4 regions of the Solibacillus sp. FSL W7-1324 genome follow, and region 3 is predicted to be linked to each of the others. Evidence: riboswitches for the same ligand, from Rfam matches in the RefSeq annotation. Region 3 holds a riboswitch; each other region holds the start of a gene.
What was found. Region 3 has a riboswitch for thiamine pyrophosphate ahead of MKY71_RS09580 (3-oxoacyl-ACP reductase). Riboswitches for the same ligand answer to the same signal wherever they lie in the genome.

Region 1 (4,544 bases), 480 kb from region 3:
TATCGGGGCTAATTTTAATGTGGTGAAGAAATAGAAAAAGCAGCATAGATGGTCAGATGAAATCAAAAACTATTCATCTGACTTTTTTGATTGTCATCTATTTAAGAAGGAGATTTGGTCAATATTGATGAAGTATTAGTAGTAGCTGAAGAAAAGGGGGATTATTGATGGGGAATGTTCCGGAAATCTTACAAAACTTACGAATCCCAGTAATTGGGGCACCGTTGTTTATTATTAGCAATCCAAAATTGGTCATTGCGCAATGCAAGGCAGGAATTGTCGGGTCGATGCCAGCGCTGAACGCAAGGCCGGCAAGCCAGCTAGATGAATGGTTAGCTGAAATTACAGAGGAGTTGGCAAGCTATAATGCCAAAAATCCGGATCGGCCGGCAGCGCCATTTGCCATTAACCAGATTGTTCATAAAACAAATGACCGCCTGGAACAGGATATGGAGCTTTGTGTGAAATATAAAGTTCCGCTTATTATTACTTCACTTGGGGCACGCGAAGAAGTTTTTGAGGCAGCGCATAGTTATGGAGGCATTGTTTTCCATGATGTCATCAACAATTATTTTGCAAAAAAAGCGATTCAAAAAGGTGCGGACGGTATCATTGCAGTAGCAGCAGGTGCAGGAGGCCATGCCGGTCAGCAGAGTCCATTTGCGCTTATACAGGAAATCCGCGAATGGTTTGACGGACCGTTAGCTTTATCAGGATCCATCGCACGAGGCCATTCCGTATTGGCAGCACAGGCGATGGGTGCTGATTTCGGCTATATTGGCTCACCATTTATCGCGACGGAAGAAGCTTTTGCGCGTCAAGAATATAAACAGATGATTGTGGATAGTACAGCAGAGGATATTATATACAGTAATTTATTTACAGGAATCCACGGAAATTATTTGAAAGGCTCTATTATGAATGCGGGGATGGATCCAAATAATCTCAAAGAAAGTGATCCTTCTGCGATGAACTTTAACGATAATAACGCAAAAGCCTGGAAAGATATTTGGGGAAGCGGGCAAGGAATTGGTGCAATTAAAGAGATTACCTCTACCCAGCAATATGTTGATAAACTGGCTGAGGAATATGCGCAGGCTTATCAAGAAATGACTGGTAAACGATCGACAGTAGCCCATTTACAATAGTCAACGTCGATTGCGGTAAAACAAAGATGCTATTTTCTCTAAGGGGAAATAGCGTTTTTTTCTGAGCACTAAAAATAGCTTTACTTTCTGGAATGATTCCCTAAATATAGTAGTAATTTCATAATTTTTCGAATTCCCTTGCCCGGGTTGAATTAATTTGTTACACTCTGGGTAATTAAATGCATTTGCGGGGGGACACAGCAGTGTTGAGAAGGTTAAAACCTGACCCTTAGAACCTGGCCGTTAATACGGACGTAGGGAGCAAAGTACACGCTATACATATGTACTTACTTTGACTCCGCGTATCCTTTACGTGGAGTCTTTCTTTTGCAAATATACACGCATTTGATTTGCGGGGGGACACAGTAGTGTTGAGAAGGTTAAAACCTGACCCTTGGAACCTGGCCGTTAATACGGACGTAGGGAGCAATGAAAAGTGGTACTTACACTTTTTGGGGACGTCTCTCTATATAGAGGCGTCTTTTTTTGTGCTTCCGCCAACAAAAAGGAGGAGTAACAATGGGATTTTGTGAAAAGGTAAGGAAAGAAACGGATTTTTATTGGGAGGCTAGCTTCTATCATCCATTTGTACAAGGGATTGCAGATGGAAGTTTACCGCTGGAGAAGTTTAAGTTTTATATGCTGCAGGATGCATATTATTTAAAACATTATACGAAAGTTCTTGCTCTTGCAGCTGCAAAAGCGACTACGGATGACGATGTTCAATATTTTCTGCAAACAGCAAAATTTATTCATGACGCAGAGTTGGAGTTGCATCGTACAACGTTTAAAGAATTAGGCGTGACAGCGGATGATTTGGAGCAATTCGAAGCGGCTCCAGCAGCCTATAACTATGTAAGCCATATGTATAATGCGGTGCATAACGGAGATGTAGCTGAAGCATTTGCGGCAATTTTACCTTGCCCGTGGCTGTATCAGGAAATTGGGCAAAGGTTAAAAGATGCACGTCCGAATGTCCCCCTTTATGAACAATGGATTGCACTCTATGCGTCCGAGGAGATGCTACAAAATATTGAAATACAAAAGTCAATGCTGGATCGATATGCGAAAGAACAACCAGCAAAGGTAAAAGTCTTGCAGGAACATTTTAAGAAAAGCTGTTATTACGAATGGATGTTTTGGGAGATGCCTTGGACGAAGCAAAACTGGGAACAAGGGGTGTATGTCAATGAGCCTGCAAGCAATTCATAAAAATCAGCCGTTAGTACATTGCATTACAAATTATGTCGTCGCAAATTTTACAGCGAATGGTTTGCTTGCGGTAGGTGCCTCACCGGTAATGGCGGATGCGATCGAAGAAGCGGGAGAAATGGCTGCTCAGTCAAGTGCATTACTTTTAAATTTGGGTACTTTGAATGAACGGACAGTAGCATCGATGAAGGAAGCAGGATTTAGCGCAAATAAGCATCATACTCCGGTTGTTCTGGATCCAGTAGGAGTAGGGGCAACAAAGTTTCGAATTGAGACAGCACGACAATTGCTCTATCTTCTAAAGATTGATGTTATCCGCTGCAATATTGGAGAATTGGCGGCTCTTGCGGGAGCGGATTGGACTTCCAAAGGTGTTGATAGCGGTAATGGACATATCGATGTTGCAGCGACGGCCAAACAGCTGGCGAATCACTATCAATCTATTGTAATCGTTACAGGAGAACAAGATGTGATTACGGATGGGGAAAGAGTTGAATTTGTAACGGGTGGTCATGAAAAAGTGACAAAAATGACTGGGAGCGGCTGCTTATTGAGTGCCTTTTGTGCTGCGGTGCTTGCAAACAGTAAAGAACCGTTTAATGACTTACAAACTCTGCTCAATGAATATAAACAGGCGAGTGCCAATTCTGTTGCAGCTATAGGAACTTTCCATACTAACTTCTTGAATGAACTAGAACTTTTAGCGGAGGGACGACGATGATTACATGTACAATTGCAGGCTCAGATAGCGGTGGCGGTGCAGGCATTCAAGCAGACTTGAAAACGTTTCAGGAATTACGTGTATTTGGTACATCGGTCATTACCGCACTAACCGCACAAAACACGGAAGGCGTGCACGGGATTTTTCCGACAACTCCTGATTTCGTGCAAGCTCAGTTAAAAGCGGTACTTCAAGATTTTGATATAAAAGCAATTAAAACAGGTATGCTGTTTAGTGCAGAAATTATCGAGGCGATAGTCGCGCAGCTTAAAGAAACAACAATTCCGATAATTGTTGACCCAGTCATGATTGCAAAGGGAGGTGCCAGTTTACTCGAGCAGCAGGCAACAACAGCCCTTAAAGAAAAGTTATTGCCGCTTGCAACTGTTTGTACACCGAACATTCCGGAAGCGGAAATTCTGACTGGCTATACAATTCAAACTGAAGAAGATATTAATTCAGCGGCACAGCATCTCTTAAGTCTAGGACTGGAATGTGTAGTCATTAAAGGTGGTCACTTAAGCGGTAAGCATGCGACAGATACGGTTTTCATTCGCGGGGAACAACCATTTAAAATGAAAACAGAGCGAGTGGATACGAAGCATACGCATGGAACAGGCTGTACATTTTCCGCAGCAATCACGGCGGAGATGGCAAAAGGAAGATCGATAGAGGCAGCCATTATAGAAGCGAAAAAATATGTGCAACTGGCTATTCGTCATCCGCTCAATATTGGTCACGGCTTTGGCCCGACAAATCATTTTGCTTATCATGAACAGCGGGGGTTGTGCAATGTCCATGTTTTTTGATTTAAATAAGTATTTTGTTATGGGAACAATCAATTGTAAACGCGACCCGCTCCTTGTTTTAGAAGAGGCGCTACAGGCAGGAGTTACGATGTTCCAGCTGAGGGAAAAAGGTGAAAATGCTTTAAAAGGTGATGAGTACATTCAATTTGCCCGGCAATGCCAAAAGCTGTGCCAAATATATAAAGTACCGTTCATTATCAATGATGATGTCGAACTTGCATTAAACTTAGATGCAGATGGAATTCATGTAGGACAGGAAGATATCAAAATCGAAAAGTTTAGATCACTTGCAAAAAATAAGATTGTCGGAGTTTCGGTGCATACAATGGAGCAACTGGAATTGGCCATGGAAAACGGCGCTGATTATGCGGGGATTGGTCCAATTTATCAAACTACCTCAAAAGATGATGCGAGAGCACCGGTAGGGCTGATGTTATTAGAAGAAGTGAAGTCTCGGTACCCTCAATTTCCGATTGTAGCAATTGGCGGAATTTCCCCTGAAAACAGTTTCCGTGTAAGACAAACAGGAGCAAATGGCGTGGCTGTTATTTCAGCAATCAGTCAAAGTAATAATATAAAAGAAACCGTAAATATACTGTAAGTTAAAATATGTCATAAAAGTACTATTTAAATAGAGGCAGCCTATATCAAAAT
Region 2 (4,544 bases), 1.2 Mb from region 3:
TATATTTTACTTGAAAGTATATGGAATTGGTAATTGTTGCAGTCATTTATTTGAATCATTTGATTATTTTATGTTTATACCTAGTTTTTATAGAACAAAAAAACGCGGGTGCACTGAGTGCTCCCACGTTTATAACTTAGTCTTCCAATGAAGTTAAAATGATTGGTTTATCTTTTGTTACAATAATCGAGTGTTCGATTTGGGCAACTAATGATTTGTCCGGTGTAATGAATGTCCAGCCGTCACCTGATTCTACGATATGCTCAGCCTTCGCCGAAATAAACGGCTCTACTGCCAACACCATACCTTCTTTCATGATTGTTGTATCCCAAGCATCATAATAGTTCAATACATGGTTTGGCTCTTCGTGTAATGATTTCCCTAAACCATGACCTGTTAAGTTCATAATTACTGTTAAACCGTGATCACGTGCTTCACGCTCTACCGCTTTACCGATTTGGTTTAATTTCGAACCGGCTTTAACCTTTGTCATCGCACGATCAAATGCCGATTTTGCTACAGTACAAAGTTTTTCTTTATCTTCATAACCTTCACCAACGACAAATGAAATACCTGTATCTGCAAAATAACCGTTTAAAGAGCCCGAAACATCTATGTTTACAATATCGCCTTCTTTGATGACCTTGTTCCCTGGAATACCATGTGCAACTTCGTGATTTACTGAAATGCATGTATATCCCGGAAAATCATATTCGCCTTTAGGACCGGAAACCGCGCCTGCTTCTGCAAACATACGGCCTGCAATCTCATCTAATTCTTTCGTTGTCACGCCAGGTACTGTCGCAGCTTTCATCGCCTCACGAATTTCAGCACAAACGCGTCCGATTTTTTTAAATGCCTGGATTTCTTCTTGAGTAGTAACAATCATGTGTAACTTCCTTCCTCTTAAACAATGTCTATCCTTAACTATAGCATACTTAAAATCGGTTGTAATTGTTCAAGGATTTTAAAATTTGCCGTTTTATTACTAATTTAGCACGACTTTCTACTATTAAATGGAGAAAAAGCTTGCAGCGGGCGAAGTATCCCTTGCTGCAAGCCTTGTATTTTCTATATATTATGTTGTTTTTACTTTTTGAAGCAAACGAGGAGCAGATGTGAATAAAATAACTGCGATGATTGCCGTAAGTATAGTAGCAGGTACCATATAAGTACTGTTGTAAATAATTGAGTAGGCCCATACATTATCATCGCCCGCGTATTCTTTAAAGAATACGACACCTGCGAGCAAGTGTGAAACAAATCTTAAAGCTCCGCCTATAAGTGCACCAATGACAATATAAAGTGCCATTTTTACTTTATTGAGCGATTGTGTAGCCTCTAATAACGGCTTTCTCACAATTGCCGCTAACCCTACTACAGTAAAGGCAAGCCCGTAATCTAAAATTGCCTGTAACCAGTGGACAATGTACGCACCGAACATCATTTGCATGACGCCGATCAGCAAGCCAGTTGTCAGTCCCGCCGTTAATCCCCAACGGATGGCCATTAACATGATCGGTACCATAACAAAACTGATCGATCCGCCTTGTGCCCACATCTTAAAGGATACTTGATCCAATACCAGTCCGATGGCAGCAAATATTGCGATTTCCACCATCATTAATAATTTCTTTCTGTCCATAACAATTCCCCTTTCTTTTTATCCGATGTAACAAAAGTGAAGAGGGATAGAAAAAGTAAAAAAACGATAATCAGGACAAAAGCCTGACTATCGTTTGAACAGTCGGATTCTATCCACATCCCTACGCAAGTGCTAACTTACAGGTTCAAAGAGTCAGTGCAATCCCGTGCACAATCTCAGCCGACTTTCTCGGCACCCCTTGTGGTACATCTAATTTTTATTGTTTGAACATGCTCATTGTAACGAATATTTTTACAACTTTCAACAGCTATTATTTTGAAACGTACTAGAATTACATATAATAGATACGAAGGAGTGATGAATAGTGGATCAATCGAAAGGTTTAAGTGCATTAAGCTATTTAAGTTTTTATTTTGCACCGTTTATTTTACCGTTAATTATATTTATTGTTACGAAAGATGATGCCGTTAAAGGCCATTCTAAAAAAGCATTCATTTCTCAACTCATACCGATACTATTAGGAATTCTGTATATTATTTACCTTTTTACTTCCGTTCTTTCCTTGAATGATACGTTGACCTTAAGTTTCCAGGATTTTTTCTTTAGTTCGCATTTTATCGGATTTATTCTTTTAGTCGTTATTACGTTCATCCTGGCGATTTGGAATTTAGTTCTAGCGATTAAAGTTTTACGTTAATGTTTATGAAAGCTCCTATTTTGGGTATATTTTTTATACGAAATGTATTCGTTAAGGAGTGTTTACTAATGAAATTAAATAAGCTTATTAAAACAGCAATTAAATATGGACCAATCGTGTACCCGATCATAAAAAAAATGATGGACAACAAAAAATCAACACCGCAACCTGCAACTACACGACGAACTCCAAAACGCTAACAAAAACACATTTCCCACTTTTGCGTGAGGGAAATGTGTTTTTGCGTTATTTAATAATAATCTCTGTTTTACTGTAGCCTTCTTTGAGTTTTTGCACTTGCAAGATGGCAGGCATTGCTGCTTTTAGTTCGGCTACATGGGAAATGACGCCAATTAAGCGGCCTGTTTGCTGAAGATCGATCAATATATCGATTGCTCTTCTTAACGCCTCTTCATCCAAAGTACCGAAGCCTTCATCGATAAACATCGTATCGATATGCACGCTTCCTTGAACACTTTGAATAACATCGGCCATTCCTAATGCCAATGAAAGAGAGGCATTGAATTTTTCACCGCCGGACAGTGTTTTTACATCCCGCGTTTGCCCTGTATGGCTGTCATATACATCAATGCTGAGTCCGCTTTGGGCATTTCCTTCTTTTCTACCTGTAGATTTAAGGAAGTATTGGCCATTTGATAAGACACGCAAACGTTCATTTGCCGCATGTGTCACTTTTTCCAAATAACCAATTTGAACAAAACGCTCAAATGAAATTTTCGCATCATTTTGACCTCGAATTAAATTGTAAACATGTTCGACTTGCATTAGTTTCTCTTTATAGCTTTCGATCTGTTGCGCGGATTGGTCGAGTTTATCGCGCGTCTCCTTACATTGTTCAACATAGGACTGGATCAATGTCATTTTTGAGTAATGTTCCTCGATCTGCTCATTCAACTCATGAATCTGTTGCTCACTTGCCGTTAAATCGGCTTGTTCTTTTCCTTCGAGCAAAGGTTCTTCCTCAGCAATTTGAACAGATAATGTGTGGACATTTTGCTTATATGCTTCAACCGCATCCTGAATTTGCTGCTGTATATTTAATGGCAGTAATGCAGTTTTATACTTTTCCAAATCGAATCCTTCCTGCTGTAATGCGGATTCAAATTCTTTTTGTGCTAAAAGAGATTCCTGCTGCTTTTCTGTTACAAGATTTTTGGCATGGTGATAGTTCACTTCACAAGATTTCTCATCCAATTGGATTTTTTGCATCGCTTCAAGGGCATTTTGAATCGCAGCTTTTAACTGGTGATGTTTTTGCTGGTGGTTTGCCAATTCTTGCGTTACTTCATCCAATGTAGAAAACTGTGGCAATAATGACTGTTCACTTTGCTCAAGCTTCCCTTTTTCCTGCGCATATTGCTTATCAATATCGATTACGTATTGCTGACCTTTTTCAATACGGCCTTGCAGTACTTCTTTACTTTCCAAAAGCTGGGCCATCATTTTCTTTTCTGTGACAAGCTGGGCCTGCTGCTGTTTCTGCTTTGATAATTTCGCTGTCAGTTCTGCTAAATGCTGTTCATACTCATGTAGTTTTGAAAGCTGGGCATCAAGTAACTGAAGCGCACTTATTTTCTGATCCAATGTTGCCTTTTCCACATCCAGCTTTGAAGTAACTTGGTAAAAACTTTGCATCGTTCGATCGGCCTCTTGACGCAGTTGTGCCAGTGCATCCTCATCAATGACAACCGCTTCACTGTTATGAATGGCTGGATGATTAGTGCTTCCACATACAGGACAGGCTTCCCCGTGGTGTAATGATGCTGCTAGAAAGGTTGCATGATTGCTGCGTATTTGCTGCTCCATATTTTTCAGCTTTTGCTGTGCTTCATCAGCAATTCGTTTCTTACCGGCAAGCTGATTTACTAGAGAATCAACATTCATTTGTATTGCAGCTACTTCTTTAGCCATTTCAATTTTTCGTGTTAATGCAGCATGGGTTTCATATGTTTCATGGTATGTCACTGTCGCATCTTCCAGCTCATTTATAATGGCTTGCTGCTGTTGTTGTTTTTCTTTTAAAGACAATGCTTCGTTTTGCAGCTTATCAAATAATTGCTTGGCGTTTTTTTGGTTTTCTGCAAGCTTAGACACATTTTCACGCTGTGTATTAATCGACTGATAAATTGGAACAAGCTGTTCGAGCTGTGAAATCGATTTCGTATAGTTGTCCAGCAATGGTTCTTGCTGCTTTTGCTCCTGATAATGATTTGTCGCCTG
Region 3 (4,544 bases):
CCAGGTACCGATGCTAAATAGTCATAATCCGTCATTTGTTTGGCTAACTCTGCGAGTTGACTTGTTAAGTCGTCTAGTTGTGCTTGCATCAATTTGTGCTGGGAAAGAAGCGTGGCGATTTCGAATTTGGCCATCACTATACCTTCTGTCAGTCCGATTGAGCTTTCTGCTACCTCGACTAATTGTTTTGCCTTTGGTAGCTGTGGGCTTTTCAGACCGTCTACCTGGCGATATAAAAATAGTAACTCTTCTGGTGATTTGCCTACAATATCTGTTGGTAATGGTGTTTTTTCAAGTACCGCATACGCCATTTTCCCAAAGCTTTTAAACACTTGTGTGAATTCAGGAAAAAAGCGATCCAGCCAACGAATCATGCGATTTTGTAGGGCATTTAAGTCTTCTTGAATCTTTGAACGTAATGTCGCACCATTTCGTAACTCCGCTTCGATACCTTCGAGATGTCGTGGATAGCTGAAGCGACCATCTCGCATGAGGCGAGCAATGACAAGTGCGTCTTTTTGGTCATTTTTCGTTTGAAGATTGTCGTCCAATTCCTTGGAACGATTGACGTGCATTGGATTGACCATCACGAATGGTATTCCGTAGCTTGTCAGAAACGCCGCCAAGTTCATCCAGTAGTGTCCTGTTGGCTCAAAACCAACGAGGATTTCCTGTTTTTCATGAGTGGTTTTTAGAGCGAGTAAGCGCTCATAAAAGCCTTCAAATCCAATGCGTGACTGTGTAATAGGAAATGATTTTTGGAGCACTCGGCCTCGATCATCAATAGCGCAAGCAAAATGTTTGTGCTTCGCAATATCGATACCGATTACTAGTGTATTTTCAGAAACTTGATTAATTTTTTCATTCGTATTAAAATTCATTGTTGTAAGTCCTCTCTGTGGATGTGCGAGTCAATTTTCCGGTTGACACTCAAGCATCATACAGGAGGGCTTTTTTGTTTTCAAGTCCCCGAAAATCCTTCTAACAGGAATGCTCCTTAAGTTAATACCGGAGTATTCCAAGGAGGGTGAACTATAACATCTCTAATCAAACTACTGGAGGCATAAAAAAAGCCACATCCAATATGGACATGGCGTAATATACATGTATCCATAGTTTTTTATAGAGGGTATCAGCTATGAACCTCTCCTGAACAACTCAGGTATTTCAATAATTTACATTGTAGTATATATAGTTCTTACTGTAAATCAATATTTTCAAAATTATGCTTTTCTCCACATCCCAGGATGCCTATCAGTAGGATTCATCTTAAAGAGAGATACAAGTTTGCTCTTAATCCATTACAAGACCGCCATCAACGACTAAATTCTGCCCAGTGATGGCACTTCCCCAAGGAGATGCAAAGAATAATGCCACTTCCGCTAATTCTTTTGGTGTTGTCACTCTTTGTAAAGGGGTTGTGGTTTCAATCAATTGAAATACTTCTGCTGTTGTCACTTTACTCGCATCCGTTTGTTTTAAAAGTCCGCCAGACATCATATTGACAGTAACGCCATACGCCCCTAACTCTTTCGCCATGTTACGTGTAAATCCGAGCAATGCTGCTTTAGCGGTTGTATATTCATGATAAGCTACTACCGGATTCTGAAATAAGTTTGTCCCAATATTGATAATACGACCAAATTCCAGTTCTTTCATATCCTCAATGCATGCTTGAATACTATTTAAAGCACCCTTAATCGTTCCTTCAAATTGCTTATTGTAATCGGTCCATTGAAGCCCAAACACATTTTTTTGTGTGAGTGGATTAAATTCAAAATCAATTAATGCATTATTAACAATAGTAGTTATCGGTGTATGAAAATACTCTTTTGCCTTTTTAACCATTTGCTGCACTTCTTGTTGATTGCGGATATCTGCTTGTAAAGCGATAACTTGAGAACCCAAACTTTGTGCTAAATGTTGCGCTTTTTCCTCACTCTTATAATAATTCAGTACGACATTAGCTCCCTCTTTGACAAATGCTTTTACGAGTTCTTCTCCAACACCTCTACTTGCGCCTGTAACTAAAACGGTTTGTTCATGTAATTTCATCATCATTTCCCCCTACTTATTTTTTGTTAGTTGTTTGAATAACCAGACCATTTTCAAACTTCCCATAAAACTCTATCCATTTTCCTCCTCGCTGGATTTAGATGGACGTATGTGCAAAAAACGTCTCTATTAATATAGAGACGCCAAAAAAGTGTATACTACACCTATAATTGCTCCCTACGTCAGTATTAACTGTCAGGTTCTAAGGGTCAGGTTTTAACCTTCTCAACACGAATGTGTCCCCCTGCAATTAAAGTATTTGCAAAAGAAAAGCTCCACGTAAAATACGCGGAGCCATAGTAAGTACAGAAAAAACTATTATGTACTTTGCTCCCTACGTCCGTATTAACGGTCAGGTTCTAAGGGTCAGGTTTTAACCTTCTCAACACAGCTGTGTCCCCCTGCAAATGCATTTAATTAGTTTGATTCTATCAAAATGGGTTCAATAAAACAAGTAATCATAAGTTAAACTAGAAATAGCCTACAGTATAGATATTTAATATTACACATTTACCCCAATCTTTATCACGCCCAATAAACGAAATTCTCATTAATTTAATCAGCATCTGTTTGCGTTGCTTTTTCCTATTTAAAAAAGCAATAGAGAAATGATAACGGACGAGTTCAAAACTAAACATGTGAATATTGTATTGCACTTCTGGTGGTCTATAAAAGATAACTATATCTCTCTTAAATTTATATTCTCTTAATTTTCTTTAACTGTGATTCTCTTATTATCTCTCTTTTCCCGTGGGTAATTTCGTTATAAGTATAATAAGTATGGGACTGCATATTACCTTCTTTTGGAATTGGTAAATGGTTCAAATTCTTTTCGATTTTTAGAATATAAAACTTATAATCTTCCTTTTCACCAAATCCAAAAGTATATTTCCGTTCATTTATATAACCTCGAAGTCGCTCTTTAATATCAGTGTTTAAAAAGCTGATCTGCTCATATATATTTTGTTCTTCAGGCTTTAAAACTAGCTCATTTTCAATACTGTATAATGTATCCATAACACCACCGACTTTTCTGAACGTCATATATTGTGCTTCCTTATATGTCCTCGGATGAGGATGGGCGTGTATTAGATACTTTTTAATCAAATCCATTGTTTGTGCAGCTGGTAAGGATATAACTTCTTTCATTGATTTACCCCCTTCATTAATGCAAAAAATTGATGAGCATATGCTAATAGGTCTTTCTTTATACCTTTAAAATCTTGCTGTAAATTTAGAGATACGACATAAATTGGATTACCTTTAATGTGATAAATATGATTTGGTTGATTTAATGCGGTAGTTTTCGCATAAAGTATCATACCTGCTACCGTTTCATCTGGATCATTTTTCCAATTATTTACATACGTAAATATTTGATAAAGATTACCAGATTTTTGTTTTGCAACCCCACCTTTAAACCTTGCTACCATATTCTCAGAATAAAATTTAGTATCCACTATCAAAGTCATTTTATCTTTCTTAAGTACAAGATCAGTTTGCATAATCGGTAAAGCATCTGTGAATTCATCATCAACATTCCAATGAATTTGGGGGTGAGATACATTATATTTCGTTTCACGTTTGAAAAATTCATAGATGAACTTTTCATATAAAGTTGATAGTCTTTGTTCATCTTGAACCTCTTTCATTAGTTGAGATGTAGAACTTTCATCAAATAATAATTGCTCATATAGATATCTACATACATCTACAATAAACTGGTAGCGAATATCTTGGCGGTTATATCTCACGTTTTTCCATAGCTTCAAATCTAACTCTACATCTGATACCTCTGTAAAATACGGCAGCAAACCGTAAAACAATCTACGCATTTTTCGACTTATTTTATTTGAACGAGATAGGTAAACGAGTGTCGCTTTAATAATTTGATTCAACAATATATTTTCTGAGAATTCATCATAAACCACTGAGATTTTCTTATTTACCAATGTATTTTTCTTTATCGTGGAATTGATATCAATTTTCCCCTTAATAACATTGGAAGTCTCTTCAATGCTTATATAATCTTTACTTAATCCTCCGCGAATCAAAACAGGTATACCAATCATTAAAATTTCTGCGTATAGCTCTTTGATGTCCTCAAACTTTTCTGTCCCGATTTGTTTATACTCAGAAAGACTTAACGTTTGATATGCATAGGAAAGCATATAGTATATATTACGAATAGGAATATTATTATTTCTCTCCATCGTAACAACCTCTTAGTCGCTCAGCCCAATGATTTACCTTCTGCTCATCATCAAACCAATACTCGAATAACTGTGGAATAATTTCATATTCAATAACTTCCTCTACTCGATTTGTAGCATCTACTTTATAAGCATCCCCTACAAAATAGCTATGTCCAATTTGAAAGCCTGTCCCTAGTTCTTCAACAATTTGATTATTTAAAGTTTTGATTTCATCAATGATACGTTTTAAAACGTCTGGATTATTTAATTCATTTACATACAACTTAAATGTCT
Region 4 (4,544 bases), 880 kb from region 3:
TGAAATTGAGCCATATTGCCGAAATTACAGGCCAGATTAATGTCGGTGAAGAGGGCTATGCAGTACTGCTTGATAGAAACGGAGAATATATCGTTCACCCGGAAGAGGAGACAGGTACTGCCTTAGGTGAATCGTTTTACGAAGTATTTTACAATAATGACGCAAGTATGATTGAGTACGATTATTTCGGTGATGAAAAAGTAGTCCGCTTTATTACGAATGAACTGACGGGCTGGAAATTAGGCGGCAACATGTATCTTCAGGAAATTGATGATGCCGCAGCCCCGATTGTTAAAGCAACCATTATCGTTATTATAATAACGGTTATTGTCGGTGTGCTATTCATCTTTATTCTGATCCGTTCGATTATTAAACCGATTGCGGAATTAAAAGAAAAAGCGATGATGATCAGTGACGGCGATCTGACGCAAACGATTGAAGTGAAAACGACTGACGAAATTGGACAGTTGGGACAAGCGTTCGCGGATATGCAGGAAAGCCTGAAATCCCTCATCCAAAAAATTGAGCAAAATGCGGAACTTGTCGCTGCCTCAGCAGAACAGTTGTCGGCGAACTCTGAAGAGACGACTGCTGTGACACAGGAAGTTTCTACTTCGATTCAGCAAGTATCGGTAAGCGCGGAAAAGCAAAAGGACAGTGTCGATACAAGTGTCCATGCATTCGAGGAAATAACGGAGGGTGCGGTACAAATCGCGAATTACTCGGCGCAAGTTTCAGCCCTGACAAACGAAACGACGAAACAGGCCTATGATGGCGGTCAGTCTGTTGAAAATATCGTCAATCAGATGAAATCGATCCATCAGTCGGTCATTGCATCCCATCAAACGATCCAGTCATTAAATGAACGTTCAAAACAGGTAAATTCGATTTTAAATATTATTACAGGAATTGCTGAACAGACAAACTTGCTTTCATTAAATGCCTCGATTGAAGCGGCACGAGCAGGCGAACACGGGAAAGGTTTTGCGGTTGTCGCCAATGAAGTGAAACAACTGGCAAACCAGTCCCATCAGTCAACGAAGGATATTTATGAAATCATTTCAGCAATTCAGAATGACACGGGAAATACGGTCTCGATTATGGACCGCATTTCGCACGAAGTAGAAAACGGTGTGGAAGTTTCCAACGAAGCATTGGCGAAGTTCTCTACGATTATCGAAAGCATGGAGCAAGTAACACCGCAAATAGAGGAAGTATCGGCAACAGCACAGCAAGTGTCTGCGTCGATTCTCGAAACATCTTCCAGCGTAAAAGAAATGGCATTATTTGCGCAAGACAATGCTGCGATTTCAGAAGAAGTAGCCGCATCTTCGGAACAGCAGCTCATCGCCATTGAAGAAATTTCATCATCAGCACAAGCTTTAACGGAACTGGCACAGGAATTACAGCTCGTTATCGCGAAATTTAAATATTAAACAAAAGGCATCTTCTAGTTGGGAGATGCCTTTAAATAGGTAGAAAAGTTCGCGGAAAAGGTTAAAATAGGCTAAATTGAAGTGGAGTAAATTTGATTTCAGAAGGGGAAGGGTACAATGAAAAGCGCAAAACCATTTTTAATGTTTCAAGGCGGTGTTGCAGAAGAAGCAATGAACTTCTACACATCCGTGATCGAGGACGCGGAAATTACGAGCATTGTCCGCTATGGAGCAAATGAAGGCGGAGACGAAGGAACAGTCATGCAAGCGACTTTTTCGATTAAAGGCCAGGAATTTATGTGCATTGACAGTAATTTGAAACATGAATTTGACTTCACACCGTCATTTTCTATTTTTATTACATGTGATACAGAAGAGGAAACCGACTATCTGTATGAAAAACTGCTTGAAGGCGGCCATCCGCTAATGCCAATCGGGGATTACGGGTTCAGTAAGAAGTTCGGCTGGCTCAATGACCGTTACGGCGTGTCATGGCAGATTAATTTAGCTTAATGAAATGAGCCGGGTGTCATGCGTTGATTGATACCCGGCTTTTCATTTTCTAATAAAGGTCTGAGTTGTTCTAATATATTTTAAAATCTTCTAATAAAAGTGAGATGTTCTAATATAAGTATCGGTTGTTCTAATAAGTCTGTCATATGTTCTAATATCGTCCACTGATCTTCAAATATCCTGCCCGGATGTTCTAATAAACGCTCAAATCTTCTAATAAAATCGGTAAGCCGGTGAAAACAGTTCTATATAAATAAATTGTTCTAATATAACCCGCGAAAGTTCTAATATCCGCACCAATTCTTCTAATAAAATCGATATACCAATACAAAAAATTCTCTAGCAAAAAATTGTTCTAATAACCACCCCAGAAGTTCTAATAACCCGCCCAAATGTTCTAATAACTACCGAAAATCTTCTAATAAAACCGCCCCCAACCCCAGCGACTCACCCCGCATTAAGCATCCCGCCAAACGCCCGGTTTCTCACCATCACTTTCAGCAAACCATAGCCTAAAATTGCACCCGCAAACGAACTCATCATAAAGGCCGGGACAAAACCGAACAGCGCCGCTTCCTGACCTAAAAATAATATCGCAATCGGATAAGTAGCCATTGCACCAAGCAACCCTGTCCCGACTACTTCACCCAAAGCGGCAAACGCCAGCTTCTTCGTTTTCGCAAACAACAATGCCGCGAGAAGAGCACCAATCATGCTTCCAGGGTAAGCAAATAGACTGCCTGTCCCCATCAAGTTTCTTAACGTCGATGTAAGAAACGCCTGCAATACCGCATACCATGGACCGAGAAGTACGGCCGAGACGACATTGGCAAAATGCTGTATCGGAAAAATTTTCGCGAATCCTAATGGGATATACACCATACTGCTGAGAATCGTTGTAATCGCTGCTATAATCGCGGAGTATGTAAGCTTTCTCGTTTTATTCATTTCAACCATCCACCCTTTACAAATAAATTTTTGCAACAAAAAAACCACTTTCAATGAAGAAAGTGGTATCGTAGCCTATAAAAAAATAAAAATAGGGAATCGACACTACTTTCCTACGCTAGTATTACCTAGATCAGGTGCAAAGGGTACTTCTCAGCCAAAAGGCGCCCCTAGTAGTTTGACGAGCAGATTATCTGCTTCCAATATTAGGTTAATTTCACAATAATCATAACATGACCACTTCACAATGCAAGCACTTTTTTGAAACTTACTCCCTTTGACCGAGTGCATTCACTGCTCATATCCGCCGCCATAATTAGCGGGCTGGGCGTGCTGCCAAGGGTTTGGCGGACCGATGAAAGTATTAGGTCGGACAGGTGCAACTGCCTGCTGCCACAGATTTTCATTCATGCCATAAGTATGGGCCATAATATTTGCCGGTGTCAGCTTAAGCAGGTCGGAACCTAAAATCACTTCCGGTGTCGGAGCATTAAAAATGGCTAGCAGATGCGTATTATTTTGCGTAGCAACTTCATAATGCCACCAGCCTTGAGGAACGTTTGCCACTTGACCGGGGCCAATCGGAAAATGCAACAGCTGTTTCGTGAATGGATTCAAGATCGAAACAATCGCCCTTCCCGTAATACAGTAAACAAGTTCCGCCGCATTTTGATGATAGTGCGGCTCAATGACATTATTGGCACTCAAATAAATATCGAGCAGCGATATATTATCCAGCGTATTCAACTGGTTCACGCCAAGCAGGTTGATAAAATTATGCTGATCTTTAACAAACAATGCATTTTTATTAATATCGAATGTAAACTGCGGTTGCGCCGCTGTATAATCATGATTCGAATTCAATCGTTCACCTCTTTTATTATTGCTGTTAAAGTATGCAAAAAATTACCTTTTCGTGCCTATAAGGAAATAATCCAAGTGAAAATTAACAGACACAATGTAGGACCACACATAAAAATTTCTCCAAAGTGGGCAGCCATGACTCGTTCATAACTTAGCTCAGCTTTACGGAAACCGAAGAAATCCCCATGATTAATTATATAAATAAACGTACTCATCACCATGAGTGCGGACATAACAGATGCACTGATCGGCAAAGTAGTGACGTAGTACGGATTGCCGCCAACATCCATATGGAGTGGAATATTCCACTGCTTACTCAAAATAAAACTTCCGATGACGAGAATAAAAAGAATAAGCGAAATATTAAACGGATGTTTCCGGTAATCGATCAGCTCCAGCATTTTCTTTGTTTTCCCTTTATACTGCCAATCTGCATCATCTTCTACCCGTTCACCTTGCAGAATGAAAATGATGCCGGCTATCATGCTCCCCGCAAGTATATACCACTTCAATAACTTAAAAAGCAGCGACCAGCTATAAAACGGTGCAAGCAAAAGAGGAAGAATGATGAGGACGATTAACCATTTATTAACCGGATAATTCGCCATAAGCCATCTGTTCAAAGCGTCTCGATTATCAACTGTCCGTGAAGTTTCACGGTACGCAGTGAAACGGCTCATGACAAATGCGCCTGCTACAATGACTAACCCGATTGCGAAAATTACATAAGAAGCCTTCGGATAAATCGTGACATTATCATAATTAAAGATGATCCAGTTCCCG

Region 1: another riboswitch for thiamine pyrophosphate. It lies ahead of tenA (thiaminase II); the one in region 3 lies ahead of MKY71_RS09580 (3-oxoacyl-ACP reductase).
Region 2: another riboswitch for thiamine pyrophosphate. It lies ahead of thiT (energy-coupled thiamine transporter ThiT); the one in region 3 lies ahead of MKY71_RS09580 (3-oxoacyl-ACP reductase).
Region 4: another riboswitch for thiamine pyrophosphate. It lies ahead of thiW (energy coupling factor transporter S component ThiW); the one in region 3 lies ahead of MKY71_RS09580 (3-oxoacyl-ACP reductase).

Annotation. Positions count from the first base shown of each region.
Region 1 covers NZ_JBBOYH010000001.1:2,453,391-2,457,934, reverse strand. Annotated here, with positions in the region: gene MKY71_RS12165 (LysM peptidoglycan-binding domain-containing protein) at 1-34, shown strand, start outside; gene MKY71_RS12160 (NAD(P)H-dependent flavin oxidoreductase) at 168-1,148, shown strand; TPP riboswitch at 1,328-1,426, shown strand; TPP riboswitch at 1,493-1,591, shown strand; gene tenA (thiaminase II) at 1,668-2,360, shown strand; gene thiM (hydroxyethylthiazole kinase) at 2,338-3,081, shown strand; gene thiD (bifunctional hydroxymethylpyrimidine kinase/phosphomethylpyrimidine kinase) at 3,078-3,890, shown strand; gene thiE (thiamine phosphate synthase) at 3,874-4,491, shown strand.
Region 2 covers NZ_JBBOYH010000001.1:3,153,424-3,157,967, forward strand. Annotated here, with positions in the region: gene map (type I methionyl aminopeptidase) at 137-889, opposite strand; gene thiT (energy-coupled thiamine transporter ThiT) at 1,079-1,645, opposite strand; TPP riboswitch at 1,747-1,855, opposite strand; gene MKY71_RS15825 (DUF4870 domain-containing protein) at 1,971-2,303, shown strand; gene MKY71_RS15830 (hypothetical protein) at 2,372-2,503, shown strand; gene MKY71_RS15835 (SMC family ATPase) at 2,550-4,544, opposite strand, start outside.
Region 3 covers NZ_JBBOYH010000001.1:1,971,097-1,975,640, forward strand. Annotated here, with positions in the region: gene MKY71_RS09575 (IS110 family transposase) at 1-881, opposite strand, end outside; PreQ1 riboswitch class I at 1,107-1,153, opposite strand; gene MKY71_RS09580 (3-oxoacyl-ACP reductase) at 1,294-2,055, opposite strand; TPP riboswitch at 2,213-2,311, opposite strand; TPP riboswitch at 2,370-2,468, opposite strand; gene MKY71_RS09585 (hypothetical protein) at 2,752-3,204, opposite strand; gene MKY71_RS09590 (5-methylcytosine restriction system specificity protein McrC) at 3,201-4,268, opposite strand; gene MKY71_RS09595 (AAA family ATPase) at 4,255-4,544, opposite strand, start outside.
Region 4 covers NZ_JBBOYH010000001.1:2,854,410-2,858,953, reverse strand. Annotated here, with positions in the region: gene MKY71_RS14210 (methyl-accepting chemotaxis protein) at 1-1,436, shown strand, start outside; gene MKY71_RS14205 (VOC family protein) at 1,554-1,949, shown strand; gene thiW (energy coupling factor transporter S component ThiW) at 2,397-2,897, opposite strand; TPP riboswitch at 2,991-3,079, opposite strand; gene MKY71_RS14195 (cupin domain-containing protein) at 3,189-3,761, opposite strand; gene MKY71_RS14190 (nucleotidyltransferase) at 3,818-4,544, opposite strand, start outside.